One region of the Amphritea sp. GJ51-11 genome, then DNA from elsewhere that is predicted to be linked to it. Evidence: predicted binding sites of a transcription regulator. Region 1 holds the regulator's gene; each other region holds the start of a gene.
What was found. The regulator FliA, encoded in region 1, starts transcription of late flagellar genes. The targets are predictions, from matches to a motif close to CTAAAGTTNNNNNNNNNNCNGCCGATA.

Region 1 (10,488 bases):
ATCTCCTCATCACTGATGCCACGCTGCATCCAGTTCATCTAACAGCGCCGGAATATTCATAATCGCGCACTGATGTGTCATACAGGTACCCAACAGCCACGGTCGCGATTTAGGGTTGTTATTCCAAGTAATGGACTCGGCTTCTATTGTTTGAGAACCAATCATCAAATCGATCGTTATCGCCCATCCCGAGTCTTTAAATTTTATTAATTCAGCATAATCAGCTTTATCAGGCTCATATCGTTCCGGCACAATCCACATGGCGGTATCAACCACCCGCACCAAAGTACCCGACTCATCATAACTACCCAAAATCCACTCATCATCATGATTCAGCCCCAATTTCATGGCTTTAATATCATGTGCACCTTGTAAATATTTAACGGGCAATGCGAGCTTAATGCCATACATTTTCACCAGTAGGCATTGTAACGGTTCCACCACGATTTCTGGCTCTGGCTCTGGCTCTGGCTCTGGCTCTGGCTCTGGCTCTGGCTCTGGCTCTGGCTCTGGCTCTGGCTCTGGCTCTGGCTCTGGCTCTGGCTCTGGCTCTGGCTCTGGCTCTGGCTCTGGCTCTGGCTCTGGCTCTGGCTCTGGCTCTGGCTCTGGCTCTGGCTCTGGCTCTGGCTCTGGCTCTGGCTCTGGCTCTGGCTCTGGCTCTGGCTCTGGCTCTGGCTCTGGCTCTGGCTCTGGCTCTGGCTCTGGCTCTGGCTCTGGCTCTGGCTCTGGCTCTGGCTCTGGCTCTGGCTCTGGCTCTGGCTCTGGCTCTGGCTCTGGCTCTGGCTGAACAGTATTGGGCTGCTCGCCAGACATATCCAGTATTATTTCCATCTCATCGAGATCGACATCTTCCATCTCGGGACCAGCTTTTGGCAGCTCCGCCGACACCAAAGATGTCTCATTAACGCCTACCTCCGGCGTTTGCGCCAGCTCAAGCTCACCTTCAACGCTATAAGGATTACCTTCATCCTTAAGTAAGGTATCGAGATACTCTTTTACTAGCTGCTGCTGTCGATTTAACTGACCGTCACTCATCCTCTACTCCGTTCCGCCAAACCGCGTAATATACGGATATAAGCCTGCACACCCGGCATAGTCAGATCCAGCTCCGACGGTGTCACCCCTTTAGCACTGGCAGTAATAAACTTACTATCTACCGGCACCACGGAAGCAGCCATATTATCCACAAAGCGCTGATGTAACTCTCGCAAACAGCTGACAGACGTTGGAACAGTACGGTCATAAAACGTGGGGATAAGGGTATAGGTTAGCTGTCGTTTTCTCGCTCGATTGATCATAGCGATAGTACGCAGCATTCGCTCTAGCCCTTTCAAGGCCAAAAACTCCGTTTGAACCGGCACCAACAGATGGCCACACGCGGCTAACGCATTGATCATAAGCACACCTAACACCGGTGGACTATCGATCACGACATAGTCATAGCGGTCTTTTACCAACCGCAGCGCTTTAGCAACCTGTAACCCCATGCCTTCTTGACCAACAGATTTTCGCTCCAGCGTAGCTAGCGCTGTCGTCGCTGGAATGAGGTCGATGCCTTCATTCGAGGTAGGCATTAACAACGGCTCAAGCCGTTTCATGTCGATCTCACCCGGCTGAAACAGGTCATAAACACTGTTTTCTAATTCATCCGGATCATACTTAAAATAACTGGTCATCGAGCCGTGAGGATCAAGATCGACCAATAACACCCGTTGCCCGGCATCAGCCAACAACCCGGCTAATGTAACAGCAGTCGTGGTTTTACCCACGCCACCTTTCTGATTGGCTACCGCCCATACCTGCATTACTGCGGTGACTCCTGTGCCTGCGGAGAAAAACGCTCCGGCGACGTTAATGTTTCTGTATCCAGCGGTTGAGTCGCTTCTTGACGACTAAAACTAATCCGCCCCTGATCATCTTCAACCGTTTTGATGGCTGATTCAGGCAAACCGCTTTCCGTCAAAATAGTGCTCACCGCGTCTTCACTCACCTGCTCACTGCCAAAAGCAGAGACAACCCGTTGGGTTTTCCGATCTCGAGTAATCACAATCACGATTCTACGATTCACTCTGCGACCGTTTTCCGTGCCGTTATCACCCAATGGTTGATATTCACCAAAACCTACCGCAGCCATGCGCTGCGGCGGAATACCATTCATTTCGAGGATTCGCACCACACCGGCAGCCCTTGCCGCGGATAATTCCCAGTTCGAAGGGTATTGATCAGAAGAGATAAACTGATTATCAGTATAGCCTTCAACGTGGATAGGGTTATCATACTGTTTAAGTATTTTCGCCACCCGCTCAAACACCGGATCGGATGTGATCGCTGGTAATGAGCCACCTTCAGGGTAAACGAGATTGGCGCCCAACTCTAAGGCGACCCAAAGATTATTACTCTGCACCGCCGCATGTCCGGTGCGAATCAGTTTTTTAAACTGCATCTGCAGCTGCTCACCAATCGCCTGAAGTGCAGCGCTATTTTCCGGCTTTGGTGGCACAATTTTCACGATTGTGCTTTGCTGACTGGCCTCCCCTAAGGTTTGACCAACGCCAGTGGGATCAACTGTGGATTGTCTATCGACCGGATTATTAGAGGGTTGCTTAGCAAACACGCCGGCAAATGAGTCAGCGACCTGGCGATACTTCTCTTCATTCACCGACGAGATAGCGTACATCACCACAAAAAGCGCTAACAATAAGGTTAACAGGTCAGCATAGGAGATAATCCAACGCTGGGAGTGTAGATCTTGCTCTTCGACTCGACGCCTGGACACGTTAAGGCCCCTGTTCCAGATATCCTTGCAGACGTAGCTGAATGATTTTAGGGTTCTGGCCCTCGGCAATGGATAGCAACCCTTCCAGCATCATCTCTTGATAGTAAAAACGCTTCAATATCACCGCTCGAATCTTATTAAACAGCGGCAGAAACAGCAGGTTTGCAAGCGCCACACCATAAATTGTTGCGACAAATGCGGTTGCTATACCCGACCCTAAGTTAGCCGGATCTTGTAAGTTAGACATCACATGTATCAACCCAAGCACCGCACCGATAATACCCATCGTCGGGGCATACCCGCCCATACTCTCGAGCACCTTAGCCGCCTGCAAGTCACGATTTTCACGACTCACTAGCTCGGTTTCAAGGGTCGAACGAATCACATCCGCGGTGCGGCCATCCACCAACAGCTGCAAACCATTGCGCACGAAGCTATCACTTTGGCCGGCAATCTCATCCTCTAACGCCAGTAATCCCTTACGACGCGCAGTTACACACCAGCTGACAATATTATTAATCCCGTCACGGTAATCCAAATCGGTTTTACCAAACACACTCACAGATAACTTAGCTGCTCGAGAAAGCTCCGCAGGGGATGATTGAATTAACACCGCTGCAAAGGTCCCCCCAATCACAATCAACAGGGCAGGAAGATCAAACAGCTCATCAAAACCACCACCTTCGAGATAGTTGCCACCAAAAATGGCAATAACCGCCAGCAGTATGCCACTCAGACTCACTAGGTTCATTTGTGTCCCCAATGATTAAACAGTTGCCGGATAGTTTCCAGATTCAGCACCGCATCAGCCAGATCCGCTTGAATAACGGCTTTTGGCATACCAAAAATAGTACAGCTTTCTTTATCTTGTGCCCAAACCGTGGCACCAGCTTTTTTCAACACCCGTGCACCATCACAACCATCAGCCCCCATACCGGTCATGACCAGCGCCAACACCCGCCGACCATAGCCTTTGGCCACCGAAGCGAAGGTCAGATCAACACTCGGTTTATAGGTCATGCGCTCATCGCTTGCGCGAATAATCAACTTGTTGGGATTGGCCGGATCTAAAATCATTTGCTGACCACCCGGCGCAAGATAAGCATGCCCCGGCTTTAACTTGTCACCATTTTCAGCCTCTTTAATCTTGATAAGACTTAAATCATCGAGACGCTTGGCGAAAACAGAGGTGAATGCTTTAGGCATATGTTGAGTCAGCAGTATTGGCACAGGAAAATCAGCCGGTATTTGCGTCAGAATAAATTGTAAGGCTGCAGGGCCGCCGGTAGAGGAACCAATCGTAACAATGTCACAGTCTGGAACAGAGACCTCCTTATCGCTTTTTTCCTTCCACGGGGTACTGATAACATTTGAAGCGGCACTCACCGAGGTTCTATTCGCCCTAATCGTAACAGACGATACTGGGCGAGGCGTGCGCCGACCTAACGCCAGAATTTTTTCGGTCAGTATGGTTTCTATATGACCAGACTCGGTGGAACCCGGCCCTGCAACCCAGGCCCGGGCGTCTTTTTCCATATAGTCAGCAGCCCCCTGGGCTAGCGCTTCAAGGGTGACCGAAGCACTACGACGTGTCAGCGACGACAACATAATCACTTGGCATGGGTTTTCAGACATAATCTGTTTTAACGCGGTGATGCCATCCATCTTCGGCATCTCCACATCCATAGTGACCACATCCGGATGCAGCGACTTCACTTTAGCCACCGCCTCTTCACCGTCTTTAGCCGTATCCACCACGACGATGCCAGGGTTACTAGACAGTATTTGCTTTATACGGTTGCGAAAGAAGAATGAATCATCAACAACTAAAACTCGAACTGCCATACGGTTATCCAGTATAAGTCTGCCGCGCGAACATAATGCTCAACTGGCGTATGCCTTCAAGAGGCTAGGAATATCAACAATCAAAGCAATCCGACCATCACCCGTAATCGTAGCGCCCGATAATCCTGGGGTGCCGTGTAAAACAGAGCCAAGGGGCTTAATTACAACCTCTTCTTGACCCACTAGTTGATCAACCACAAATGCGACCTGCATGGTACCAACGTTAGTGATTACCACATGGCCATTTTCAGGCAACGGGTCTTTCTCGAAGCCTTTCATCAACCAGCGTTTCAAATGAAACAGTGGCATCGCTTTATCGCGAACGATAATAACCTGCTGCCCGTCAACCATATTAATTTGTGTTAGATCAAGATTGAAAATCTCATTTACATTGACCAGCGGTAGTGCAAACGCCTGACTTTCAAGCAGCACCATCAAGGTGGGCATAATAGCGAGAGTCAACGGCACCTGTATTTCAATACGCGACCCCATGCCAAGGGTAGAATCGACATCTAACTTACCGTTGAGCTGGGAGATTTTGGTTTTCACCACATCCATCCCAACACCGCGACCCGAAACATCCGAGATCTGTTCTTTGGTTGAGAAGCCCGCTGCAAAAATCAGATTGTAACACTCATGATCACTCAGTCGAGCGGCTGCTTCATGATCAAGCATACCGCGTTTAACGGCTAGATTACGCAGTACATTGGGATCCATACCCGCGCCATCATCCTCAATCACCAGCAGAATGTGGTCGCCTTCTTGTTCAGCCGATAACAGCACATGACCTTCACGAGGCTTATCATTAAATTCTCGAACGGCAGGCTCTTCAATACCATGATCGATTGCGTTTCGGACTAAGTGAATCAGAGGATCTGCCAATGCTTCGACTAGGTTTTTATCCAGATCGGTATCTTCGCCGCGCAGTTCAAGGTTGACCTCTTTGTGCAACTGCCGAGATAGGTCGCGAACTAAGCGAGGAAAACGACCAAAAACCTTTTTAACCGGCTGCATGCGGGTTTTCATCACCGACATCTGCAGATCAGCGGTCACCATGTCTAATGACGCTAATGCTTTTGACATATCACCGTCGTCGACCTCAGCACCCAACCTAACCAAGCGGTTACGAACCAGTACCAACTCACCCACCATATTCATAATCTGATCTAGCAGACGGGTATCCACCCGAACATTGCTTTCAGCGACCGGTTTGTGGGGATGGGCTTTAGCTGCGGCTGCCGAGGCAGGCGCGCTCTCAACACTGGGGGAGAAAAGGAGGTCGCGGGCGTCATCGGAGCAGCGCCAGTCGGTTTAGGCGTTATCGCCGCAAAGGCGCCTTCACCCTTAGACTGCAGATCATCTAATAAATGTTCGAATTCATCATCGTCAATTAGATCATCACTTACCGCTGAGGTTGGCATGACAGGCGAAGCCGGCTCAGTCGCACCCAGTAGCTGATCAAACTCATCATCGGCACGGGTATCAACAGGCTTAACGCCGGGTGCACCACCCGGGCCATGCAGAGTATCTAGCAGGTTATCAAATTCATCTTCGGTAATAAGATCTGAGACGGGGGCCGACATACCCGGTGCACCATGAGCGCCGTGCAATTGATCGAGTAGGTCGTCGAACTCATCTTCAGTAATAAGATCAGAGGCCCCTGCACTATTCGCACCAGGAACATCCGTCGCCAACCCCGCCACGAGGGAATCAAACTCTGCCGCAACAGAGACATCATCGGCTTTCGCCGGTGCGACTGGCGCTGACGACGGCATCGGTGCTCCAAGGGACTTGCCGGAAGCGATCGCATCTAAGCCGGCTAACAGCTGAGGATCAACCGGATCAGGATAGCTACCCTGCTTTACTGTCTCAAACATAGCGTTAATACTATCCAATGCTTGAAGCACTAGATCCATTAACGCTGAAGAAACTTTTAAAGCATTGTTACGCAACTGATCAAAGAGATTTTCAGCGCTGTGGCAGCAATCAACCATCGGATCGAGTTGAAGAAAGCCGGCCCCGCCCTTTACGGTATGAAAACCGCGAAAAATAGCGTTAAGTAATTCACGATCTTCAGGATGTTGCTCAAGATCGACCAACTGCTCAGATAGCTGTTCTAGAATTTCTCCAGCTTCAACTAAAAAGTCTTCCAATATTTCCTGATCAACATTCAAGGACATTCGCTTTACCCTTCAAAAACCGAGGCTAGACAGGAGGTCATCAACATCATCCTGATTGGATGCAACCGCCCCTTGATTTCGCCCCTTCATCTGAGGCCCTTCGGCTTTAATCTCTGAACTCTCAGCAACCGATGGTTCGACTACTGGTGTCGCACAATCCGCAATCGGCAACGCACCGAGGCTATTCACCCGGGAGGCCACTGCCATTAATCCAACTAGTTTTTCTTCGATATCAGCCACCAGCTGAATAACCCGCTTAATTAACTGACCGGTAATATCTTGGTATTCCTGTGCGAGTAAAATACCCGTTAACCGTTCTTTTAGCTGGCCTAAAACAACTTTGTGGTCACCGGCATAGCGACAGGCTTTCTCATAGAGTGCTTCGAGTTGTGGGTGATCACTCTTAAGCGCCGCAAGGTCTTCAATCAGCTCTTGGCGTTGTAAGAAATCCTGCTCAATCGTAGCAACATGCTGCAATGCTTCGTCCACCTGATCAATGGTTTTATGGGCATTAGCTTCAGTCAACTCTATCACATAGGAGAGACGTTCACTGGCGTCTGAAATTGAAGCGATACGTTGTTTCGAATCTTGCAATAACTCGGTAGAACTAACGTCGTCGGTAAAGCCAACAATCGCATTGTGCACGGCCCGGGTGAGAGTTCCCACCTCATGGTAGAGTGCTTGATGACGCATCTCATTGAGCTGCTGTACCTGATCCATCGCTTGCGGTAACTGCCCTTGACTGAGCAGTTCAACAAGCCGTTCAGCACGTGTCTGTAGCTCTACTTCAAAAAGATGCTGGTCGTAATGTTTTTCAAAATCAGACATAAACGCCTCCTAGCCCTGCAGGCGCTCAAAGATTTTGTCAATTTTCTCTTTCAGTACCGCAGCGGTGAAGGGCTTAATAATATAGCCGTTAACACCCGCCTGTGCGGCCATAATGATTTGTTCTCGTTTGGCTTCAGCCGTGACCATCAAGATCGGTATATGACTTAACGAAGGGTCGGCTCGAACCGTTTTTAACAGATCAATGCCGGACATTTTCGGCATATTCCAATCAGTCACCAAAAAATCAATCCCACCGGCTTTAAGCACAGGCAGTGCGGTTGAACCATCATCCGCTTCGACAATATTGGTAAACCCTAAATCCCGCAGCAGATTTTTTATAATCCGTCGCATCGTTGAGAAATCATCTACTACCAGAATTTTCATGTCTTTATTCAAGACAATCCCTCCTAACTCGTTTTAAACGGCAAGTTATTCTTCAGACTCACCGCCACTCTTTTAAACGACCACGTAACCGTAATGCCGCTTGACTGTGTATTTGGCTTACCCGTGACTCACTGACACCAAGCACTTTACCTATCTCTTTAAGGTTAAGCTCTTCATCGTAATACAGTGACAACACCAGCTTCTCACGTTCCGGCAACCCCTGTATTTCACGGGCGATCGCCTTCATAAAATCTTTTTCTTCAAACTCGTCAGAGGGGTTTGGCGAATTACTCGCAATGGTTTCCCCCGGCCCCTCATCCTGCGGCCCCGTCAATTTATCAAAACTAAACAGACGACTTTCAGCGGAGTCTTTCAATAATGCATGATATTCACTGACACTGATATCAAGTTCAGCAGCAACCTCCCCATCTTGGGCATCTCGACCGGTACGCGATTCAATCGTCTGAATAGCTTCCGAAACCCGGCGACCATTACGGTGCACTGAACGGGGCGTCCAATCCCCTCGACGGACCTCATCAATAATCGAGCCACGAATACGGATACCCGCATAGGTTTCAAAACTGGCCCCTTTACTCGCATCATATTTCTTCGCGGCTTCCAGCAGACCGACCATACCCGCCTGAATCAGATCTTCCAGTACGACATTACTCGGCAGACGCGCCAATAGATGATGAGCAATACGTTTAACCAGCGTCGTATGCTGCTCAATAATCTCCTGACTTGACTGAAACTGAAGCTGATTATACATAGAGACCATACGTTACTCTGATAATTTATTCAGGCGCCGGCAATCAAACGCTCAACAAAAAATTCAAGGTGCCCCCGCGGGCTGGAAGGCATCGGCCAAGCGTCCACTTTAGTTGCCAACTGTTTATAAGCCAGCGCCGCTTTACTCTGCGGAAACGCTTTTAAAACAGCACGTTGCTGCTTCACTCCCTTCCTTACCGCTTCATCATAAGGTATTGAACCCAGGTATTGAAGCGTCACATCGAGAAAGCGGTCAGTTACCGTCAATAACTTGTTATACATATTACGGCCTTCCTGCTCAGTGCGGACCATATTGGCCAGCACCCGAAAGCGGGTCATCTTGTAATCCCGGTTGAGTAATTTCATCAGGGCATAGGCATCGGTAATAGACGTCGGCTCATCACAAACGACCACTACAACATCCTGCGCCGCTTTCACAAAACTCACCACCGCCTCTGAGATACCGGCAGCCGTATCAATTACAAGAATATCGAGATCATCGGCGATCTCACTAAATGCGTGAATCAACTCCGAATGCTCATGGACGCTTAATGACGTCATCGCTTGTGTGCCCGAAGCCGCCGGCACAATACGCACATTCGTACCGACATCGATCAGTAGTTCTTTTAAACCACATTCACCCGACAACACATCAGAAATATTACGCTGCGCTTTAACCCCCAGCAAAACATCTACATTGGCAAGTCCTAGGTCGGCATCCATCAATACCACTCGATGTCCCATCTCACCTAATGCGAGACTCATATTAACCGAGACATTGGTTTTGCCTACGCCACCTTTACCACCGGTAACGGCAATCACCTTAACCGGTCGCGAACTACTCATGGCGGTTTCCTGTATCTGTTAACAAATCAGCTCTCCCAATGCTCATCTCTGGCCAACCTATCCTGCTGATGCTCATGAAATACGCGACGACTACGGGTCGCTTTCTGCGCCGTGATCACCGCCCGGCTGACCAAATCCTTTTTATGCGCCACGTCAATATCATCCGGCACCCGCTGCCCGTCTGTGACATAACTCACAGACAAACCGTTTTCGATCACCAGATCGAGGGCTTCCCCTAGATTACCGGACTCATCCAGCTTACTTAGCACACAACCACTCAACCCCAAGGGAGCATAGGTGGCATAGGCACTTTCGATCACATGCCGCTGACTCGAGCAGGACAGTACTAATAACTTTTTCAGCCGCACAGAGACATCTTCCAGCATATTCAGCTGTGCCTGGGTATGCGGTTCATGGGCGTTCATACCCGCCGTGTCTATTAATACTAGACGTTTGCCTCGCAAGGAAACCAGTACTTCATCCAACGAATTGTTTTCATCCACGACCCTCACCGGCACATCCAGAATGCGACCAAAGGTAAGCAATTGCTCATGCGCAGCGATACGATAGGAGTCCGTCGTCACCAGCGCGACACTGGAACTACCATGTTTTAACACATAACGGGCTGCAAGTTTGCCAATTGTGGTGGTTTTACCCACCCCTGTAGGGCCAACAAATGCAATCATCCCACCACGTTCGACGAAATCTTCCCCCATCACTGGGATATTGTCACTAAAACGAGTCAGAGTGGAGCGCCAAGCATCATCCAACTCATCGGTATCAACCACCTTAGACGATAACTGGCGACTAATCTGCGGGCCTAATCCGATCCGCTCTAAGCGACGCTCAACTTTTACAATG
Region 2 (10,488 bases), 1.9 Mb from region 1:
AAATATGATTTGGCAGTTTTTCCCGGTGTTGGTGTTTGTGGTGTTGATTATGGCATTTGTGTTTGTCGGTGATGCGTTGCGGGATGCTGCGGACCCCTATTCGGAGAAAAATAACATGATGATCAATCAGAAAATCAGCGAAAACCTGCTAGAGATCCGAGATCTGAGTATCGATTTTAATACCGATGAGGGGATGGTTCGGGCGGTCGATAGCCTCAACTTGAGTATCCGCCCCGGTGAAGTGATGGGGCTAGTGGGGGAGAGTGGCTCAGGTAAGTCGATCACAGCGAAGAGTATTATGGGTTTAACACCCCGTAATGCGATTATTCAGCACCCTAGTCAGATGACGCTGAATTACCAAGAGAAGGCGGTCAATATTCTTAAGCTGCGCGGGCGAGATCTTCGGCTAGTGCGTGGTGATGCGGTGTCGATGATATTCCAAGAGCCGATGGCCAGCTTTGCGCCGGCGATTCGTATCAGTGATCAGATTATTCAAACGATGCAAATCCATCTTGGTTACGACAAAGATCAAGCCCGTCGGGCGGGGATCGAACTATTTGATCGGGTTGGGATTGTTGAGCCCGCGAAGCGTTTTGATCAATATGTATTCGAGCTTTCCGGTGGTATGCGTCAACGGGCGATGATCGCCATGGCATTGTCGACTCAGCCTAAACTATTGATAGCCGATGAGCCAACTACCGCACTGGATGTCACCATACAGGCGCAAGTGCTAGAGCTGATGATGGAGTTACGCGAGCAGTTGGGCATGGCGATGCTGTTTATTACCCATGATCTTGGGGTGGTCTCTAAAATTGCCGATAACGTCACCGTCATGCAACAGGGTAAGGTGGTCGAGGCGGGCAGTGCCGATCAGGTGCTGTTTCAGCCAGAACATCAATATACTCGGCGTTTGCTGGACGCATTGCCAAATTTAGATAACTTACCGGAAGCCCCTGCACATACTCCCGAGCCATTGCTATCGGTGCGTGATCTAACAATCAGTTATCCGGTGATGAGCAGTGGTCGGCAACGAGAATCGTTTACAGCTGTGAAGAATATCAGCTTGAAGCTACCCAGAGGGCAGATCATCGGGCTAGTGGGTGAGAGTGGTTCCGGTAAAACCTCACTGGGTAAGGCGATGCTAGGGGCTGCGCCGATTACGTCTGGCACCGTTGAATATCACCACACTAAAAAGAAAGTGAAATTTGGTGCTGGTAAAGCCATTAAACGTAAACGATTGGCGCGTACAGCACAGCTGGTGTTTCAGGATCCGTATAGCTCACTGAACCCTCGTATGACGGTGCGAGACATTATTGCTGAACCGTTAGAGGCAATGAACTTGACTAAAAGCCGCGAAGAGACCGATCAACGAGTCATTGAAGTGGCCCAGCGTTGCCATATTGCAGTGGAACATCTGCGTCGCTTCCCCCATGCTTTTTCTGGTGGGCAACGGCAGCGTATTAGTATTGCACGGGCGTTAGTTTGTAAGCCTAAGTTTATCGTGGCTGATGAGTCGGTCGCAGCGCTGGATGTGTCGATTCAAGCCGAGATCCTAAATCTGTTGAAAGAGCTGAAAGAAGAGCTGAGTCTGACCATTTTGTTTATCTCTCACGATCTCAGTGTGATTGCCAACCTGTGCGATTGGGTCTGCGTGATGAAACAGGGAGAGCTGGTGGAACAGGGCTCTGTGAGACAGATATTCCTCACACCTCAACAGGCTTATACCCAAAAGCTGATCGCCTCAATTCCGTTGCTGGATTCGCCCGCAGGGCGCCAGCAACGTCTACCAGATCTGCTACAAATCGCAGAGCGCTCGATGCAGGCGGACTCGACGCAAGGAGTGTGAGATGGATTTTTCCATGGCAGAGATTCGCGCTTTTAATGCTACCTTGAAGGCGGGTAACTTTACGCGAGCCGCGGTGCTGCTTTCGGTGAGTCAGCCGGCCATAACAGCGCAGATTCGTAAGTTAGAATCCCGTTTTAGTGCCCCCTTGTTAGAGCGTTTTAGCAAAGGGGTACAAGCGACCGACTTAGGCCGGCAGCTATATCAGATCACTCGACAGTATCATGATCTTGAAGCAGCCATTGAAGTCTTATCGAACCCGGCCTTATCACCGGGCAAAATGACGTTGAAGGTAGCGAACGCCTCGTCAATTATCTTTATGCCATTAATCGCTGAGTTTAGTCGCCGTTTTCCCCAAACAACGTTAAAAATCAGATCGGTAACGACCTCAGAGTGTCGAGCGTTGGTGCTCAATAGGGATGTTGATATTGGACTGTTTCCACTACAGGATGACAATAGCGAGCTTTCGCGTTTGGCATTTTCGGCCCATCGCTTGATGGCGGTTTTACGGACTGATCACCCACTGGCAGAGAAACCCTGTGTTTCGGTAAGCGAATTGGCCGATGAGTCGTTGATTATCTATAAGTCGGAGGCCTGTACCCAACAGTTATTAGAAGCGCTGTTTGGTCGCCAGCAACTGACCGTCTCAGGGAATGTTGTGGTGGATGGCCGTTTGGATATGTCTGAAGCGGTGAGTCATGGTTTGGGTATTGGTTTTGCATTGGCTCAGGATATTCGTCCTGATCCGCGTTTGACCGTGGTACCTATTGTTGAGGCTACCGATGAAGTGGTTGAACATGTGGTGTGGATGAAAAACCGTCGTAGCTTGCCGGGGATTCGGGATTTTATCCAATTGGCGTTGGAGCAACGCTGTGGTGCTCTGTCAGAAGTGAGTGAGTTCTAGTTTGTTATCAGTTCATTGACTGCGTTATGGTTATGTCTTCATTTTAATCATTCAGTATGATCACACTCAGCGCAATACCATAGATAGCTAAAATAAGAGCGCTCTCAAAACCAATTTTGCCAATGCCATAAGTCTCGCGTCTTACCATGCCTAACAGTAAAGTCGCTGTCATTAAAATACTCACTAAAGCCCATGTGACTTGAACTGGCGCCATATCATGATAGATAGAACCTTGGGTATAACCCACATCTGCAGCGGCAACCACCAACATATTAAAGCAGTTAGTGCCAAAAATATTGCTGACGGCGAGGGTTAAAGCACCAATACGTATGGCAACAATGGTAGTGACTAACTCCGGTGTCGACGTTGCCAGTGCAGTGAAAAAACCACCCATCAGCGTTTCAGAAATACCGGTCTGATCTGCAATCTGTTTTGCTGATTCCATTAAAACCCAACCAGAAACCCCCGTTAGAGCCGCCATGCAAATAAACGTTATCCATACCGAGGATAAATTACCGTGATGATGCTCATCGGGTTGGTCTGCAACCGTTTGACATGTTTGTCGAGGAAACCACATAGGCTTTGCTTTAGTATGAAGAACCAAGTGTAAACCGGATATATAAGCGACAATAATCACCGGTGTGACGGGGTGAATATTGAAAAAAGTAATTGCGGGGCTAAAGACCGCCAGCAGGGGTAATGTCAACAATACAATGAGCAGACCTGCGAGCATAAGGTTGACGGAAGAGGCTGCCGCATGTTCCAAGTTAGCTTTGCGATAAACAATATCAGCCACCGCAAGAAACACCAGATTAACCGCCATACTTCCCATAACATTACTCATCGCCAAATTAGGGCGATTGTCTATTGCCGCCGTCAGTGTCGCTGCAAAATCAGGCAGCGAGGTCACGCCAGCCAAGAGAAAAATGCCAAATAAAGCCTCACCTAAACCTGTTTGATCGGCCAATGAATCTGAGAGTTTCGCTAACTTGCTACCTGCAATGATAATCACCAATGCAGCAACAACAAAAGCAGTCATGCTGAACGTTAAAGAAGTAAACATACAACCCCTACAAACAATGAGAGTGGGTTAAGTGGTGTTATTACAGCGCCTGAAACATACATAACCATAGTTGTATTTTATCATGCTAACGCTACTGTAATGGTTTCAAAGACAGTTAAGGCTAAAGGCAGATGCTTTTTCGCAGTGACTTTTAAATCGTAGTCATTATCGTTAATTTCAAAACAGCACCTTTATTAGATTTTTGACGTTCAGAGATTCATATAATAAGTGTGATTTTTTACTAAAGGGATAAAAGTACCTACTACTGACCGTGATAAAGGTAAACATTGAGCGGCAATGGCCGATATATAGTCTAGGCCTGTTTGAATAAACGCATTGGAGATGAGTTTTATGGAATTAACAGCTGCATCAGCGTCGGCATATCAGCAAGCTTCGCTACAACAGGATGTTGCAGTGGCTGTGGCCGGCAAAGCAAAAGACAATATTGAGCTGCAAGGCGCAATGGCATTACAGCTGCTGGAAAGTACCGCCGTGCCTGCGGTCGATCTGAGTTCTTCGTTGGGACAGAATATCGATATCCGCGCTTAATGGTTGGCGGGTTCTCTTTAAACCGCCTTAGGGCGGTTTTTTATTGCCTCCATTAAATCTCATAATCGGTCGGCAGTAGCCGGGGAAAGTCGGCTTTTATCTGTTCAATAACCGCCGGTAGCTGCTCGGCCTGCACCGGTTTGCTGAACAGGAAACCCTGAATATTGGGACAGTCGAGCTGATGCAGATACTGCAACTGCTCAATGGTTTCGACCCCTTCAGCGATCAGTTCTAACCCTAAACTTTTTGACATCGCAATAATGGCATTTACGAGGGTGGCATCTTCTTTATTATCCGGCAGGTCACGAATAAAGGCCCGGTCAATTTTTAGTTTGTCGATCGGGAACTGTTTAAGGTAGCTCAGGGATGAATAACCGGTGCCGAAATCATCGATGGCCAGTTTTGAACCTAGGGCTTTAAACTCCTGCAACCAGGCGATCGCTTCGGTTGAATTTTCCAGAAACATGTTTTCGGTGATTTCAAAAATGATCTTGCTTGGATCGACACCGACGCTGTGCATGATATCGGCGGCGACCTCGGCATCGAAGCCTAATAAACGCTGATTGCTGGCGACATTGACGGTGATGCAAAGGTTGTTGATGCCCTGTAGCTCCCATTTAACAATCTGTTCACAACTTTGTCTGAGTACCCACAGGCCAATGGGTTGGATTAAACCGGTTTCTTCCGCTAGGGGAATAAACTCGGTGGGGCTGATGAGGCCGCGCTCTGGATGGTGCCAACGAATCAGAGCTTCAGCAGCCACTACTCTATGTTGCAGGCAGTTACTGATGGGTTGGTAGTAGAGTTCAAACTCGTGATTATTGATCGCCTGACGTAGCGCCTGTTCGAGTTCGGTGCGATTTTTTACCTGCTCACGCATCTGTGCATTGAAGAATTGATACTGGTTGCGACCATTGTCTTTAGCCAGATACATCGCCATATCCGCATGGCGCAACATTACTTCTCCGCTGTCGCTGTCGTTGGGATAACAAGAGATGCCGACACTCGCGCCAATATAGAGGGTTCGGCCCGCCAGTTGGAACGGCGGTTGTAATATTTCGATCACCTGCTTAGCGATTATGGCGGCTTCCTCTTGATCGGTGAGGTTTTGCAATACAATGACAAATTCATCACCGCCAAAGCGGCTCAGTAGATCGTTTTCACCGATCACCGATGTTAACCGTAAACTAACCTGTTGTAGCATCTGATCGCCCACAGAATGCCCGAGGGTGTCGTTAACCGCTTTGAACCGGTCAAGATCAATAAACAGTAGGGCGCAGAGGCAGCCTGCTTGATCGCAGCGGTGGTGTATCTGGGTCAGCTCCCGTTTAAGCATAATGCGGTTGGGTAGTGAGGTGAGGGCATCAAAGTTTGCCTGCTGACGAATTTGTTCTTCATCATTCTTGCGTTGGGTCATATCAGAAAATACCGCGACATACTGTTCTAGCAGGCCATCACGATTTTGCACTGCGGCGATCGATAACCATTGTGGATAAACGCTGCCGTCTTTGCGTTTATTCCATATTTCACCTGACCAACTGCCGGCTTTTTCCAGCGATAACCACATGTTTTGATAAAAGGTATCTTTCTGTTTGCCCGATTGGAACATGTTAGGCTTTTTACCCACCACTTCGGCAGAGCTATATCCGGTGATTTCACTAAAGGCGGGGTTAACCGAGATAATAGTGGCATCCGGTGCCGTGATCATGATCCCTTCATTGGTGGTTTCAAACACGGCGGCATTCATTCGGAGCTGCTCTTCGGTGGCGCGTCGTTCGGTAATATCTTCTTTCACCGCTACAAAGTGGGTGATCTGGCCCAGCGAGTCTCGCACTGCCGAGATAGTAGCGGCTTCCCAATATAATGAGCCATTTTTACGGCGGTTGAGAAAGGTGCCTTGCCAAGGTTGACCGGATAGCATCTGTTGCCACATCGCTTGATAGTTGACCGGCGATAGATCACCTGAGCTGAATAGACTTGGACGTTTGCCGACAACCTCATCAAGAGAGTAACCGCTAACTTCTTCGGCTTTTGGATTAATATATTCAATGATGCCGTTAATATCGGTAATGACCACTGCGGCAGGGCTTTGCTTGAGGGCTCTTGAGAACTTACGCAGCTCTTGTTCTTTGCGTCGTGTTTCGGTGATATCCACTCTGATCCAGACTTCGCCAGTTTCGTTAGTGGTGCTATTGCTGCATAGGTAGTAGTTGCCATTATCGGTTTGTTGAATCAGCCGATGATCTGAGTGGCGGTCTTTTTGATAGTGGCATTTAGCATCGATTGCGGTTTGGATGATCTCCTTCGGTGTTCCAGGCTGCAGTAGTTCACTGATCCAGGGGTAGTAATGGGCGAAGTTACGATTGCTGAGTACCAATTTATCGTCAGTATCAAAGAGCGCAAAGGCTTCTCTGATGTTATCCACACCGTCTTTGAGACGTATTTGTGCCTGTTCTGTCTGATTGTGTGAGCGAATCAGGCGCAGATAAAGAAAGCTCAGTAGTAATATCAATACGGTGGTTAGGCCAATTAGTACGGAGTTAAAATAGTCTGTTTGCTGGGTGGCTTTCTGCCGGTAGCTAAGAAACGCGCTATAGAGTTGGTTAAAGGCGGATTTATTGGGGATCTGTTTATACTCCGTTAGTAGCTGGTTCAGCTGAGTTTGGGCTGTCAGGTTTGAGCTGATATGAAACTTAAGCGCCTGCAGGCTAGCGGATGAATTGGTCAGTTGCTGCAGCTTATTTCTTAATGCGGAGGCATCTAACTCACTTTTGAAAATATGGAAATGGTATAGCTGATTTAAGATGTCTCTGGCCGGGAGTACGTTGTCAGGGTCTCTTTCTTCGATGGCTGCAATTAGCATGGGAATATAGTTCATACCGTTGCGAGCTTTCGCTGCATGGGTTTTGATCTGTTCGGCTAATGTAATGCGTTGATGCAAGGTGTGACGGTATTGTTGCAGTTTTTCGCTTAGATCAACGGGAAGGCCATTAAACAACGCGGCAATATCGGGATTGTTTTCCTGCTGCTGCAGCTGTCGAGTGAGTTTGACGATCTGGTCGTAATTTTGCTGCTTCATTGAGCTGATGGTTAACACTTCCAAATCCAGTGCATTATCAAACGCTTGAAGTTGTAATAAGACTTCAGCCCGTTGCTGGCTAGGCTGGGTGTGTCCGTTGTGGCCTAAATAAAACAAACACCCCAATAAGACGATTGCCAGTAGGGATGTCAGATAGAGGCGGGCTTTGAACCAGATCATTCAGCGAGCTCCGGATGTTCTCCGGCTAGGGAGCGAATAAAGGCGCTGATGGATGCGATATGTTGTTCAGGGATCTCCCGACCTAACTGAAAGCGGCCCATGATTTTGATCGCTGCGGCCAAATCGTTAACGGACCCGTCGTGGAAGTAGGGGGCTGTTCGCGAGGCTAATCGTAAGCTAGGTACTTTGAAAAGGTAGCGATCGTCAGGATTATTGGTTTCGCTGAAGCGTCCTAAATCGGCTTCACTGAGTGGGGTTCCCCGGGCTTTAAAATACTCAGAGATGTCGTTGACCGCACCGAAAAAAGCGAACATATTGCCGCCGACATTTTGACCTTGGTGACAACTGATACAACCGTAGGATTTGAATAGCCGATAACCCTGTTTTTGCTCCACACTCAGCGCGGACTCATCGCCTTTAAGCCAGCGATCGAAGGGGGCGTTCAAAGTCATCAGCGAACGTTCAAACTCGGCGATAGCATCGCGGATGTTGTTGGCTGTTAGCCCATCGGAATAAAGCGCGGCAAAGTTCTGTTTGAGTCTCTTATCCTGCTGTAGCCGGTCGATGACCTCGGGCCAGGTGGAGTTCATTTCAACCGGGTTGCGTACTGGCCCGTTAATCTGCTCGTGTAAATTGGCGGCGCGACCATTCCAAAATTGGACGAAATTCAAGCGAGTGTTATACACCGTGGGAGTATTAGTCGTCCCCGGTGTGCCGTTAACGCCAAAAGACAGTGGGCCTTTATCGGCACCGCCGGCGCTTAAATCATGACAACTGGCGCAACTGATACTGTTATCGTGAGACAGCCTTGGATCGTTGAACAGCGTTTTGCCTAAGCGGATTTTAGCCTGGCTAAGATCGTTGGCGGGCAGAATAGGTGTGATCGGTTCTGAACTGAGATCTCTAGCGGACGTGGCTGTGGCTAACAGTAACAGCGTTATTGCTATTAATATCAGATTCAGACGGGTAATCATGGCCCGATTGTACTGCTGCAATGCCTGCATCTAGGCATCCTCATGTCAGGTCGTAGCTTGAATAGGAATGCCTATTTTTATCGTATTTTTGGATCTCTGACCATGATCTGTGTTATCAGATCGGTATTTTGTTGATTTTTCGGCCACTTTTATCCCTGTTTTGGGGCATATTAGTGTTAATCGACGTGGTTTCGTTTTAAACCGTGGTTGAGAGGATAACAGGTAGTGCGAGTGGTTTGTCACGCTAAGAGAGTGCTGCCGAGATGGTTGAAGGCCTTTAGTTGTTGAAAAAGGAGTTGACCGGACGGATGTCCGGTCAGGCAGCAAGTTAATCGTTAATCAGCAAGATAACCAGCGTTTTAGGGCCGTGGGCACCCATCTGCAATGTTTGTTCGATATCGGCGCTGCGGGACGGGCCGGTAATCATATTAACGGTACGGGGTAATTGGTTCGCGGTGTTGTCTCCGAAACATTGCTGACGGAGGTTTTTCCATGCCTCTTCATAGCAGCCGACAATCGCTGAACGGCGCAGTACAACCAGATGATTATCTGGCAGAAAGTTGAGAGTGGTGGGGCTTTGAGCGCTGGAGTGCAACATCAGGGTGCCGGTTTCAGCGATGCCGGCAAAACTGGTGGTGAGGCTGGCAATATCACCGGCTTGCGCCACCCGTTCTGTTCGTGTGATCTGCTGCTGCACCAGAGGGCTCCAGTCGAGCGCGCTAAGTTCCGGATTGCTGGCACTGTTGAGTTCGTTAAACTGATGCTCTGCTAACCAGTCGGCACAGGCTTGCGGCACTTGTTCAATCGAATCCAATTCAATGAGTTCGGCAACCGCTTCGAGGGCCATAGTTTTAAACAACTCGATCTGTTCGGTAACAGGGAGTTGTGAACGTGCGGGTATTAGGTTATTTGCTTTGGCTGATAGTCGGTTAGTGACCCGTTGCTGCCGCTGAGTATCGGCAGGGTCGAGCTTCAGCCCGCGACGAATATTGGCAAAAATATCGGCCCGGCTGGTGTGGGATGCTGACTCAGCACGACTATGTTGATTAGCATTCACGGTTTTTGTTGTCGTGCTCATGGCTGTTTTCCCGCTTTTTGTTGTTCTTTCCACGTTTGCATAAAGGTTTTCCCTTGTGGCGCCGGCATATCACGCCAATCGGTCCAGCCACTGGCTAGGGGCAGTTTTTTAAGTCGTCCATTTTTACCGGCCCAGGTTTTCATTAGCCAACTGGCCATGCGGGTGTAAGGCTTATATAGGGCTGGCCGTTTAGCAAAAAATGCCCAGCTTGCTAAGCCATAACGGGCGGCTTTAGGTTGCAGGTGTTTTTCAAATTCGTCTTCACGCCAATGACGCATCAATTTGGGGAGTGGGATTTTAACCGGACAGACGGATTCGCACTTACCGCAAAACGTAGAGGCGTTAGGCAGCATGCCGCCTTTTTCGATACCGATCATCTGTGGGGTGAGTACCGACCCCATCGGACCAGGATAGACCCAGCCATAACTGTGTCCACCCACCGCACCATAGACTGGGCAGTGGTTCATACAGGCAGAGCAGCGAATGCAGCGCAGCATATCCTGAAATTCGGTGCCGACCATTTCGCTACGACCATTATCCACCAGGACAACGTGAAAGTTGTCCGGTCCATCTTGATCACCTTCGCGACGGGGGCCGGTTGATAGGGTGTTGTAGACTGAGAATTCCTGTCCGGTGGCCGAACGGGCTAAAAGCCGTAGAAACAGCGTCATATCTTCCAGTGTCGGAACGACTTTTTCGATTGAGGTGACCACAATATGGGTTTTTGGCAGGGTTTGCGTTAAATCACCGTTGCCTTCGTTGGTGACAATAATGGTCGAACCGGTTTCGGCGACACAGAAATTAGCGCCGGTAATACC
Region 3 (10,488 bases), 1.1 Mb from region 1:
ATGGGGTCGACACTGACATCCAATAAAGGCATGCAGGGGCTAGCGCAAAAGCTTGGCTTTAAAAACCACTACAATATGGAAGAAGATGTGGTGGAAATGGAGATGATGTTGAACGAGCCAACCGAAGACTGGCAGCGAACACGGTTGCAGGGGTAATTGCAGTGTAAAAAAAACCACCGTTATCGGTGGTTTTTTTATGCCGAACGTTTTTACAACCTGCGTTGGTGATCGTGGGTGTTTATACGTTGGGGCAAAACATCTCATGCAGCGTATGAATAATACGTGTCGCGGTATTACCCGAGAGAGAATAGTAGATGGTTTGTGACTCGCGTCGAGTGCTGACCAAACCGTCCTTGCGCAGCACGGCTAAGTGTTGGGATAGCGCGGATTGACTCAGGTCGAGGCAATTGTTTAATTCGGTAACCGAAAGTTCTTTACCATCGAGATAGCATAAAATTAAGAGGCGACTTTCGTTGCCCAATGCCTTCATGAGTTTGGCGGCTTTGGTTGAGTTCTCTTTCATCATCGCGAGTGTTTCGGGAGTCATCTGTTGGATCGCTGTATTCAATCGATATTCCGCCTGTTGTTATTATTTTACGGAACGTTAACAACTGATCAAACGCCCGACAATAGAGCCGTTATTCTACTGTAGCAGCGCTTGAATCTCAATTTACTAATGTAGTGCTTTTAAATATTAGCACATACTAATATAATAGTGACATTAAAGTGCCGATATAAAAAACAGGAACAACCGATGCTGCAAACTTCACTGGTTAATCTGTCCATGAATCGCCCTAAGTGGGTGTTTTTGGGCGTATTACTACTGACCTTGATAGCGGGATTGCAAATTCCCTCGATTCAAGTCGATACCGATCCCGAAAATATGTTGCCTGCTGATAATGAGGCACGAGTGTTTCATGATCATGTCAAAGAGCGTTTTGGTCTGCATGACATGATTGTGGTTGGGGTGGTGAATAACTCAGCTAAGGGCATCTATAACCCGCAAAGCCTCGCGGAGTTACAGCAGCTTTCCGATGCGATTGTGCAGATGGATGGGGTGGTCAGCCAAGACCTGATGTCACTCGATCGGGTGGACAATATTAGTCAGGAAGGGCCGGGCACTATTCGTTTCGAGTGGATGATGAAGCAGGTGCCGCAAGACCAAGCCGGCGTCGAACAAATTCGGGCTTCGGTTGAGCGCTTACCCTTGCTGAACAATACCTTGGTATCGGGGGACGGTAAGGCGGCTGGAATCTATGTGCCGATTATTAAGAAATCGGAAAGTTATCGAATTTCGGGACTGATTCAAAATGAGATTCAGACTCTCAGCGGCAGTAATGAATATTATATTTCCGGTTTGCCCGTGGCGGAAGACACTTTCGGTGTTGAGATGTTTCTGCAAATGGCGATTTCTGCGCCGTTGGCTGGGTTAATGATTTTTATCCTGATGTGGGTGTTCTTTCGCAGCTTACTGCTGATCACTGCGCCGATGCTGGTGGCGATGGCCGCTGTGATCGTCACGATGGGACTGTTGATCGGGCAGGGTTACACCGTTCATATCATGAGTTCGATGATTCCGATCTTCTTGATGCCGATTGCCGTGGTGGATTCTGTGCATATTTTGTCGGAGTTCGCTGATCGCTATCGTCCCGGTGAAGATCCTAAAGCCGCTTTGAAAGAGGTCCTAGGGCATCTGTTTACACCCATGTTATATACCTCGGTGACTTCTGCGGTAGGCTTTGCCTCTTTGGCGTTTACGCCCATACCGCCGGTACAGGTGTTTGGCTTGCATGTGGCGTTTGGAATTATGCTGGCGTTCCTGCTTACCATTACACTGGTGCCGGCTTATATTATTAGCCTTTCGCCCGCGCGTATGGCGCAGATGAAAGACCATAATATCGATGAAGATGACCAGTCATTGCTTGGCCGCTTATTGATTTTTATTGGCCGTTTCTCGATTGCCCGGGCAAAAGGTTTGCTCGTGCTGTTTATCCTGGTTGTGGTTGGCAGTGGTTATGGTGTGTCACAGATTCAAATTAACGATAATCCTGTGCGTTGGTTTAAACCGGATCATCCATTACGGGTGGCCGACCGAGTTATGAATCATCACTTTCCGGGCACCTATAACGCCTTTTTAGTCCTCGACAAGACCAGTGATATTCGCGGTGAGTTAGAGCGGCAATTATTGAGTCGCGCGGCGCAAGAGGGGGTCGAGTTACAGCAGAAATTGGATAGCGTTAAGACCGACAGCTTTATCGAATATACCAACGGCCTGATCAATTTATTTGATCAGCTGAGTTATGACGATAGTGCCCATGAATCGATGTGGCTTGCATTGCTAGAGATGAGTGAGCAGGCGCAGATAGGCAGCAAGTATTTTCTGACGCCGGCAGCGATGCACTATCTTGATGAGTTGCAGACCTTCTTGGATCAGTCTGACTATATAGGCAAAAGCAACGGTTTACCGACACTGTTGAAAACCGTATATCGGGAGCTTAACGGAGGGGTTGAAGAGCAATTTAAACTGCCTCCCAGCGCCGCCGCTGCCGCGCAAACCGTGTTGAGCTTTCAGGGATCACATCGTCCGGATGATCTATGGCATATGGTGACACCGGATTTCCGTTCGACCGTGTTGTGGCTACAACTTAGCAGCGGTGATAATCAGGATATGAGCCGGGTGTTGGCGCTGGTGGATGGTTATGTGGCCGAGCATCCGCTGCCCGAAGGTGTTGCCCTAAACTGGGCGGGTCTGACCTATATTAATGTTGTCTGGCAGGATGAGATGGTTAACGGCATGTTGAGCAGCTTAATAGGCGCGTTCTTTATGGTGCTGCTGATCATGGTGGTGCTGTTTAGATCGATCAAGATTGGTTTGTTGTCGATGCTGCCGTTAACCGTCACTATTCTGTTTATCTATGGTCTGATCGGCTTGGTCGGTAAAGATTATGATATGCCGATAGCCGTATTGTCGGCACTGACATTGGGTTTGTCGGTGGATTTTGCGATCCACTTTCTGGAACGCACTCGGGCGATTTATCGTCAATGTGGTGACTGGGAGCAAACCGTTGCTGAGGTGTATCGCGGGCCTTCACGCGCCATTAGCCGTAATGCGGTGGTGGTGGCTATCGGCTTTACTCCGTTGTTGTTTGCCCCATTGGTGCCCTACATCACGGTGGGCTTCTTCTTAGCCACCATTATGGCGGTGTCAGCGGTGGTCACCGTGATGTTATTGCCGGCGGTGATGCAGATGATTAACGATAAAGATAGTTTGTTTGGTGTTAAGTCCGCAGCAAAGGAGAGTAACTCATGATTAAGCAACTATTTACCACATTAGTGATTGGGCTAACCTTGAGTGCGCCGGTTCAGCTCAATGCGGCCGATCTTACTGATGTGAACGAGATCGTTAAGCAGGCTAACCTAGCATCCTATTATCAAGGTGCCGATGGCCGCTCTGAAGCGCGGATGTTGATTCAAGATTCCCAAGGGCGTCAACAACAACGTCAGTTCACTATTTTGCGCCGGGATTATGAAGACGGCGGTGATCAGCAGTTCTTGGTGGCCTTTAGTCGCCCTGCGGATGTTCGGGATACGGTTTTTTTGGTTGAAAAGCATACCCAGAAAGATGATGACCGCTGGCTCTATCTACCGGGACTCGACCTCGTTAAACGGATTTCCGCCGGGGATAAACGTACCAGCTTTGTTGGTTCCCATTATTTTTATGAAGATGTTTCTGGCCGAAATCCTGAAGAGGATCAGCATAAACTATCGGATATTACCGCTGAGAATTATGTGCTCGATAACATCCCTAAAGATGCCAGTGGAGTTGAGTTTAGTCGTTATCGGGTATGGATCGATAAAACCACGATGTTGCCAGTGAAAACCGATTATTACGATACCAATGATAAGTTGTATCGTCGGGTCGAAGTGTTGGAAACCGAGGTTATTCAAGGTGTTCCTACGGTGACTAAATCGCGGGTTAGCGACCTTGTTAGTGGCGCCAGTACGACCATGGAATTTCGCTTTATTCGTTATGATCTCGGCATGGACAGTGCGGTCTTCTCCGAGCGTTCATTGCGTAATCCGCCCCGTCAGTGGCTTAAACGTCCAGCGTCATGAGTAGGCAGGATATGAATATGCCGATAAAAAGTATCGTGTTGTCGATGGCATTGGTTTTTGCTGCTGAGGTGATGGCGCAAGAGGATGTACCTGTCGGGTCCGCGCCGAGTGAGCAAGACTGGGGCGACGATGGGTGGGGTGATGATAGCTGGAGTGAAGACAGTAGTGCTGAGGCGAGCATTCAGGTCTGGCATGGCTTTATTGAAGCTGGGCTAGGCAATCGGGTCGGTTATGATCCAGCGCTCAATGAGCGTTTTTCACCGATGGATGATGCTAGCCTCGCGGATTTACGAGTACGCTTAGAAACCAGCGGCTTTGTTGGTGATGACCGTTATGCATTGAAGGCCGATGTGTACGCGGATGGGGTCGAGCGAGGGGGGCGAATCGATCTGCGTGAAGCTTCCTACACTTTGTCCCCGAGTGAGCGTACGGACTTGAAACTGGGTCAGCAGGTGTTGACCTGGGGGACTGGCGACTTATTGTTTTTGAATGATCTATTTCCGAAAGATTGGCAGTCGTTTTTTTCCGGTCGAGATACCGAATACCTGAAAGCGCCGGTGCTGGCGGCGAAGGCTAGTTATTACGGTGATGCTGCCAGTATTGATCTGGTATGGATGCCGGATTATACCTCTGATCGCTATATTAATGGTGAGCGGTATTCATGGTTTTCGCCCCAGGCAGGGCAGAATGTAGCGGCACCGCAAGGCCGTATCGATGCGCAAGAGCCTGCGAATAGCTTTGCTAATGGCGAGTTTGCTGCGCGTATCTCCGGTAATATTGATAGCACCGAATGGGCGCTTTATGGTTATCGGGGATTTCAGAAGCAACCGAATGGCTTGGATAATGCCGGAAATGCCATCTTTAGCCGTCTGAATGTATTGGGTGCCAGTGTGCGGGGTAATCTCGGGGCGGGTTTAGCCAATGCAGAGGTTGCTTGGCATATGGCGGACGATAGTGATGGCAGTGATCCTGCGTTGCCTAATAGTCAGTTCCGCTTTTTGTTGGGTTATGAACGGGAACTACTGCCAAGGTTAACCTTGGGATTACAGTATTATCTTGAGCAGACCTTAGACTATCAAGCGCTAGAAGCGGCATCCGCTTCGCCTTACAACCCGGAAGAGTTCCGTTATCTCTATACAACGCGACTGAACTACCGAATGTGGCAGGATAACCTGGTGTGGTCACTGTTTGCATTCTACTCACCCAGTGATGAAGATCATTACTTCAGACCTTCGGTCAGCTATCGCTACAGTGATAATCTGAGTTTCGCCGTGGGAGCGAATATCTTTGAAGGGGCTAAGGCGCATACCTTCTTTGGTCAGTTTGAAGATGCCAGTAATGTTTATGGTCGCATACGCTATGCTTTTTAATGGATAAGTTTGTCTCCGAGGTAAAACAGAAAACCGGGCGATGCCCGGTTTTTTTAAGTCAGTTCTGCTGCGACTTTATTCTGCCTGTTTAAGCTTGCTCGTCAGTACTATCCGCTAAGGTTTGTGTTTGTTTCAGCAGGGTATCGGTGAGAGCAGAGAGTTTATCCTGCACTAGCTCATAGGTCTTATCGATATTGGCGGCGATATCACCATCGAGTACCTGCAGTCCTTCTAAAATATCGCGGGCCTCGGCGAACCCTTGATTAATACCACCGCTAATGATGTCAACAAAGCTTTGCGCTTGAGTTTGGCTATCCATTTCTGGATGTTGTTCTTGATAGCTACTAAAAAACGCCGCACTCAATGACACAATGCGCTCCGCGGTGGCTTCCGGGGTGACGTCTAGGCCAGAATCATAGGCTTGCTGAATAGAGGATGCACCCAGGTCCGCTTCGAGGACGTTGTTTAGCTCGTTTACGGCGGTGCGATAGAGCAGCGCTAAAGAGTCATTTCCCGAGGAGATGCTGACTTCCAACGAGGCCTCTAAAATCGCTTGATTATGCGCGGTCTTAGTCTGCTGTGCCTGAGTAGCCTCGGTTTTACTCTGATCGGTGATCGTCTGGGTTGTAGATTTGATCTCCATATCATCTCCTTTATATATAAGGTTGCAGGGTGGCTGTGTTCAGCCGCTCCCAGTCAGGTAGAAGGTTATCGGCAGCAAGGTGGTTTTCTGTTATGAAAGTTTTTCATCGGTAGCCTGATGTTTCGTCCTGTATCGCACTGGGCTATTTCATCATTCTTATCATGGGACTGTGATGCGTTATTGTTACTGCGGGTTTTGATGGGGGTAATCTAATGAAGAGTGATAAAAAAATGCCGCAATGGCGGCATTTTTAGCTGTTCTGTTAGCGCGTTGAGAGCACTAATATAACGCGATTATGAGACTTTCTTAAAGCCCAGTAATGAGGCGATAGTAAAGGCTGGGCACCAGCCGGTGAAAGCCGATTGCAGCAAACTGGCACCGACGATGGTGGTGATATATAGCACCCATTGTGGTGCAGCAAAAATCAGATAAGCGGCCACGGTGCCCAGTACCAGTGAACCCGCAATAATATGGACACCCTGGTGTACACTCATACCCGTTATACAGGTTTGCTCTTTTAGCTTGAACATCCGAAAAATCGTCATGGCGGGACACCATTGGGTAAAGGCTGATTGCAATAAATTTAGGCCAACAAAGCCGGTGAGGTAATACCACACTGGGTTGAGATAAGTGCCTAGCGCTAGGCTAATAAGAATAACTGATCCGGCTAATAGGCGAAGCGCAGCGTTAAGCGTCATAGAAGTTAACCTCGTTGTTAGTTAATGTGCCTTTAGGCTTGATGATAAGTATATATTAGAAATGACTAATATTAAATGAGATTTACATAGTCTCGTATTTCGTCGTTGTTTGGCGAGGTGATTAAGGCTAATTTATTTGTGCTGCATCAACGATTTGAGTTGGCAAATGAGGCTGGCTAGCTCATGCTTTAAGCATAACCACTAAGGAGGTTCTATTGTGGATATCAGTAAAATTTTGGTGAACATCGAACAGGGGGCTGATTCGGCACTGCTGTTAGAAAAAGCGCTGCGTTTGGCCGAGGGTAGCGGTGCCAAAGTAGAACTTTTTGCTGCTGTTACAATGCCTCATTACGTAATAGTTACCTCTTTGATAAAGCCGCTCTCAGCCATGCCGAGCAAGCTTATCAGCGCCATATTGAAGCAGAATTAGAACCGCTCACCACACCTTTCAAGGAACTCAATATTGAGGTTGATATGGATGTGTGTTGGCACCGACATCAGGCCGAAGCGGTGGTGCAAAAAACCTTGCGTTTTGGGCCTGATATTGTGTTACATCCGGTTAAGCAGCACAGTCGTCTTGGCCACTATATTTTTGATCAAGCGGATTGGCAGTTAATTCGGGAGTGCCCGGTGCCACTGCTATTAGTGAAGCAGAAGGTCTGGTCTGATGGAGGGCATGTTGCTGCCGCCGTAGACCCTTTCCATGAATGCGATCTTCCTGCCGCGTTGGATCATATGATTTTAGAGTGGGCGCGGCGCATGGTTCATACCCTCGAAGGGGATCTGAAAGTGATGCATAGTTTCAGTGTGCTACCCCATTCCGTTATTTTTGATGAGCACCTCGTGACCGATTTTGAAAGCATGCAACACACGGTGAGAACACTGCACGTTGAGGCGCTAGCGAAACTGCTTAAACCCTATGGTTTGACGACGGATAGCCCGGCGGTCACCCTCAAAGAAAAAGAGACACCACAGGCGATTTTGGAATATGTGGATGAAGCTCATATCGATATTTTAGTGGTCGGTGGTGTGGCGCGGGGAATGGTCGATCGAATCTTAGTGGGTAGTACTATCGAACGGATTCTAGATGACCTGAAGGCGGATTTAATGGTGGTTAAACCGCCGGGATTTGTTAGCAGCATCGATGAAAATGGCTAACGCCTGACGTTGATCTTGTTGCCCACAAAGCGGCAAAGTCGATGATTAGTAAAAAGGAGTCGGTGGCTCCTTTACTTTTATTGACGATGGCGATACCGATTACATGAGTCGATAGAGTATCGATTAACGCAGGTAGTTTTGGCTAAACTCTCTAAATTGATCGGTGCCTGATGTTTGAATCCATTCAAAGCCGACCATCTCTTTGGTGACAATATGAATGCCGCAGTGGCGCATTCGTTCTAATGCCGCGGCTTTATCGGCGGGGTTACGCGATGACACTCCATCGGCTACCACAAATACTTCTCGGGCTTGCTGCTTGATCTGTATTGCCGTTTGTAAAACGCACACATGGGCTTCCATACCGACAATAACCACTTGATTAGGTTTAATGCTGTTGATCTTCTCATTACAGCTAGGCTCTGCCATACAGGAAAAGTGCATCTTTTCCATGAAACCCTCTTTCGGTAAAACATCCTGCAGCTCTGCAACCGTTGGGCCTAAACCTTTGGGGTATTGTTCGGTGGTCAGCACGGGCACATTGGCGAGTTTGGCGACTTCGGCCAGCCAGCGGACATTGGCGATAACCGCATCGCCTTCATGTATTGCCGGTGCGAGTTTTTCCTGAATATCAACGACCAAGAGGCAGGATGAGTTTGGGTAGATCAGCATATCAATTCTCCGCATTACAATGGCTGAAGCCAAGCTTAAATATCGGACTTACATGCTTTATTGATTAAGTGAAAGCAGGCCGACAGAAACCTAATGCTGGTAAGAATATACCCTCGGTTTGTATTTGGCTATGGCCTTGCTAGGCGGTGATTTTAAAGGACTAACGGGGTGTTTTTGCGGGCAGTACCCAACAGCGAAAGCTTATCAATGACAGTAATCCCATCAGCGCGATGGTGGTAGCCATCGTCGTGGGGGTGCCGCTGTGATAGTGACCTACCAGCATACCGACACTGGCGGCGATTAGCGATTGAGTAAAACCAAGTAGTGAGGAGGCGGTGCCGGCCATCTTGGCGAAAGGGGCCAATGCACCAGCCATCGCCTGTGGCATCACCATTCCAACTCCACACATATAAACCACCTGAGTGATGGCGGTCAGCCAGAGGTTATGTATGCCAAATAAGGCGGGCAGTAGCATACAGAATCCGGCTGTCACGCTGACAAGTGTACCCCGTTTAAGTACGCCATTGATGCCCCGTCGAGAACCGATGCGCTGGGCAATTAAGGTACCGCTTATAAAACCGCCGGAAGCTAAGGCATAGAAAATACCACTGTGTTCGGCGGGTACCTTAAAGTAATCGATCAGTACAAAAGGGGCACCGGAGAGAAAGGCAAATAGACCTGCAAAGATAAAGCTACAGCAGAGGGTGTAGCCAAGATAAACCCGATGTGTCAGCAGGGTTGAAAAATTGGCCGCAATGATAGCCGGTTTTAATGAGCTACGATTCTCAACTGTGAGTGATTCTGGCACTTTAAAGGCAATCAGTAACAGGGAGATCAGGGCATACGCGGTGAGAAAGATAAAGGTCGAGCTCCACTCGAACCAGATGATCATATAACCGCCAATGATCGGAGCCGCCGCCGGGGCTAACGCCATCAGACTACCCATCATTGAGAGCACTTTGGCTGCGTTTACTGGCCCATGAATATCACGCACCATGGTGCGCCCTAACACCGGCCCGCTACAGGCGCCGAGAGCCTGTAGGAATCGATAGAGGATTAACTCTTCAATGGAGCTTGCTTGAGCGCAACCAAACGATGCGATAGTGAAGAGTGCCAGACCTGCTAGCAGGATGGGTTTGCGTCCAAAGCGGTCAGCCAGCGGGCCATAAAACAGTTGGGCGACGGCAAAGCCATAGAGAAAGACGGAGAGGGTTATCTGCACCCGATCGACGCTGGTATTAAAGGTCTCTGTTAGTCCCGGTAAGCTAGGTAGATACATATCGGTCGATAACGGCCCTAGCGCAACCGAGGCGGCGAGGGTGATGATGACAGCGGTGGAGTGCGGTTTAAACATCGAATTTCCGTCGTAACGTTCAGCCATGCGAGCTGGTTGCGGTGTTGGGTAAAAAGTTAAGCTGCATCATAACAACAAGTTACTTAGCATGTTAATTATATTCGGTGAAAATATAAATACGGGTATTCCTGTATATAAGAATGCGCTAAAATAGCACCCATGTGAGAATAATCAGGAAAGTGGATATTACATTATGAAAGTCTATGCAATCGATGGTATTACACCCGTGGTTGATCCAACCGCTTATGTTCATCCAACCGCTGTGCTAATTGGTGATGTGATCATTGGGCCGGGATGTTATGTCGGCCCTAACGCTTGTTTGCGCGGCGACTTTGGTCGCCTAGAGTTAAAGCGCGGTGCTAATCTGCAAGATACCTGTGTGATGCATGGCTTTCCTGGCACCGATACGACGGTTGAAGAAGACGGCCATATTGGCCATGGAGCGGTGCTGCATGGCTGTGTGATTGGCAAAAATGCGTT

Region 2: AC0L4K_RS03225 (putative motility protein) is a predicted target of FliA. The motif match lies at 4,091-4,117, and genes of this name have one in related genera.
Region 3: AC0L4K_RS11095 (DUF5610 domain-containing protein) is a predicted target of FliA. The motif match lies at 6,196-6,222, and genes of this name have one in related genera.

The regions. Positions count from the first base shown of each region.
Region 1 is NZ_CM147881.1:3,539,230-3,549,717, forward strand. Features, by position in the region: gene AC0L4K_RS15915 (chemotaxis protein CheW) at 10-1,035, opposite strand; gene AC0L4K_RS15920 (ParA family protein) at 1,032-1,805, opposite strand; gene AC0L4K_RS15925 (flagellar motor protein MotB) at 1,805-2,776, opposite strand; gene AC0L4K_RS15930 (flagellar motor protein) at 2,778-3,527, opposite strand; gene AC0L4K_RS15935 (protein-glutamate methylesterase/protein-glutamine glutaminase) at 3,524-4,621, opposite strand; partial or broken gene AC0L4K_RS15940 (chemotaxis protein CheA) at 4,661-6,801, opposite strand; gene AC0L4K_RS15945 (protein phosphatase CheZ) at 6,814-7,629, opposite strand; gene cheY (chemotaxis response regulator CheY) at 7,639-8,013, opposite strand; gene AC0L4K_RS15955 (RNA polymerase sigma factor FliA) at 8,072-8,782, opposite strand; gene AC0L4K_RS15960 (MinD/ParA family protein) at 8,812-9,627, opposite strand; gene flhF (flagellar biosynthesis protein FlhF) at 9,654-10,488, opposite strand, start outside.
Region 2 is NZ_CM147881.1:729,349-739,836, forward strand. Features, by position in the region: gene AC0L4K_RS03210 (dipeptide ABC transporter ATP-binding protein) at 1-1,846, shown strand, start outside; gene AC0L4K_RS03215 (LysR family transcriptional regulator) at 1,848-2,747, shown strand; gene AC0L4K_RS03220 (sodium:calcium antiporter) at 2,791-3,810, opposite strand; gene AC0L4K_RS03225 (putative motility protein) at 4,162-4,359, shown strand; gene AC0L4K_RS03230 (EAL domain-containing protein) at 4,412-7,618, opposite strand; gene AC0L4K_RS03235 (cytochrome-c peroxidase) at 7,615-8,622, opposite strand; gene AC0L4K_RS03240 (LutC/YkgG family protein) at 8,921-9,670, opposite strand; gene AC0L4K_RS03245 (LutB/LldF family L-lactate oxidation iron-sulfur protein) at 9,667-10,488, opposite strand, start outside.
Region 3 is NZ_CM147881.1:2,474,156-2,484,643, reverse strand. Features, by position in the region: gene AC0L4K_RS11120 (bifunctional acetate--CoA ligase family protein/GNAT family N-acetyltransferase) at 1-156, shown strand, start outside; gene AC0L4K_RS11115 (ArsR/SmtB family transcription factor) at 239-547, opposite strand; gene AC0L4K_RS11110 (efflux RND transporter permease subunit) at 755-3,310, shown strand; gene AC0L4K_RS11105 (outer membrane lipoprotein-sorting protein) at 3,307-4,116, shown strand; gene AC0L4K_RS11100 (hypothetical protein) at 4,134-5,486, shown strand; gene AC0L4K_RS11095 (DUF5610 domain-containing protein) at 5,575-6,129, opposite strand; gene AC0L4K_RS11090 (YgaP family membrane protein) at 6,423-6,827, opposite strand; gene AC0L4K_RS11085 (hypothetical protein) at 7,045-7,257, shown strand; gene AC0L4K_RS11080 (universal stress protein) at 7,302-7,985, shown strand; gene AC0L4K_RS11075 (hydrolase) at 8,109-8,654, opposite strand; gene AC0L4K_RS11070 (Bcr/CflA family multidrug efflux MFS transporter) at 8,815-10,008, opposite strand; gene paaY (phenylacetic acid degradation protein PaaY) at 10,202-10,488, shown strand, end outside.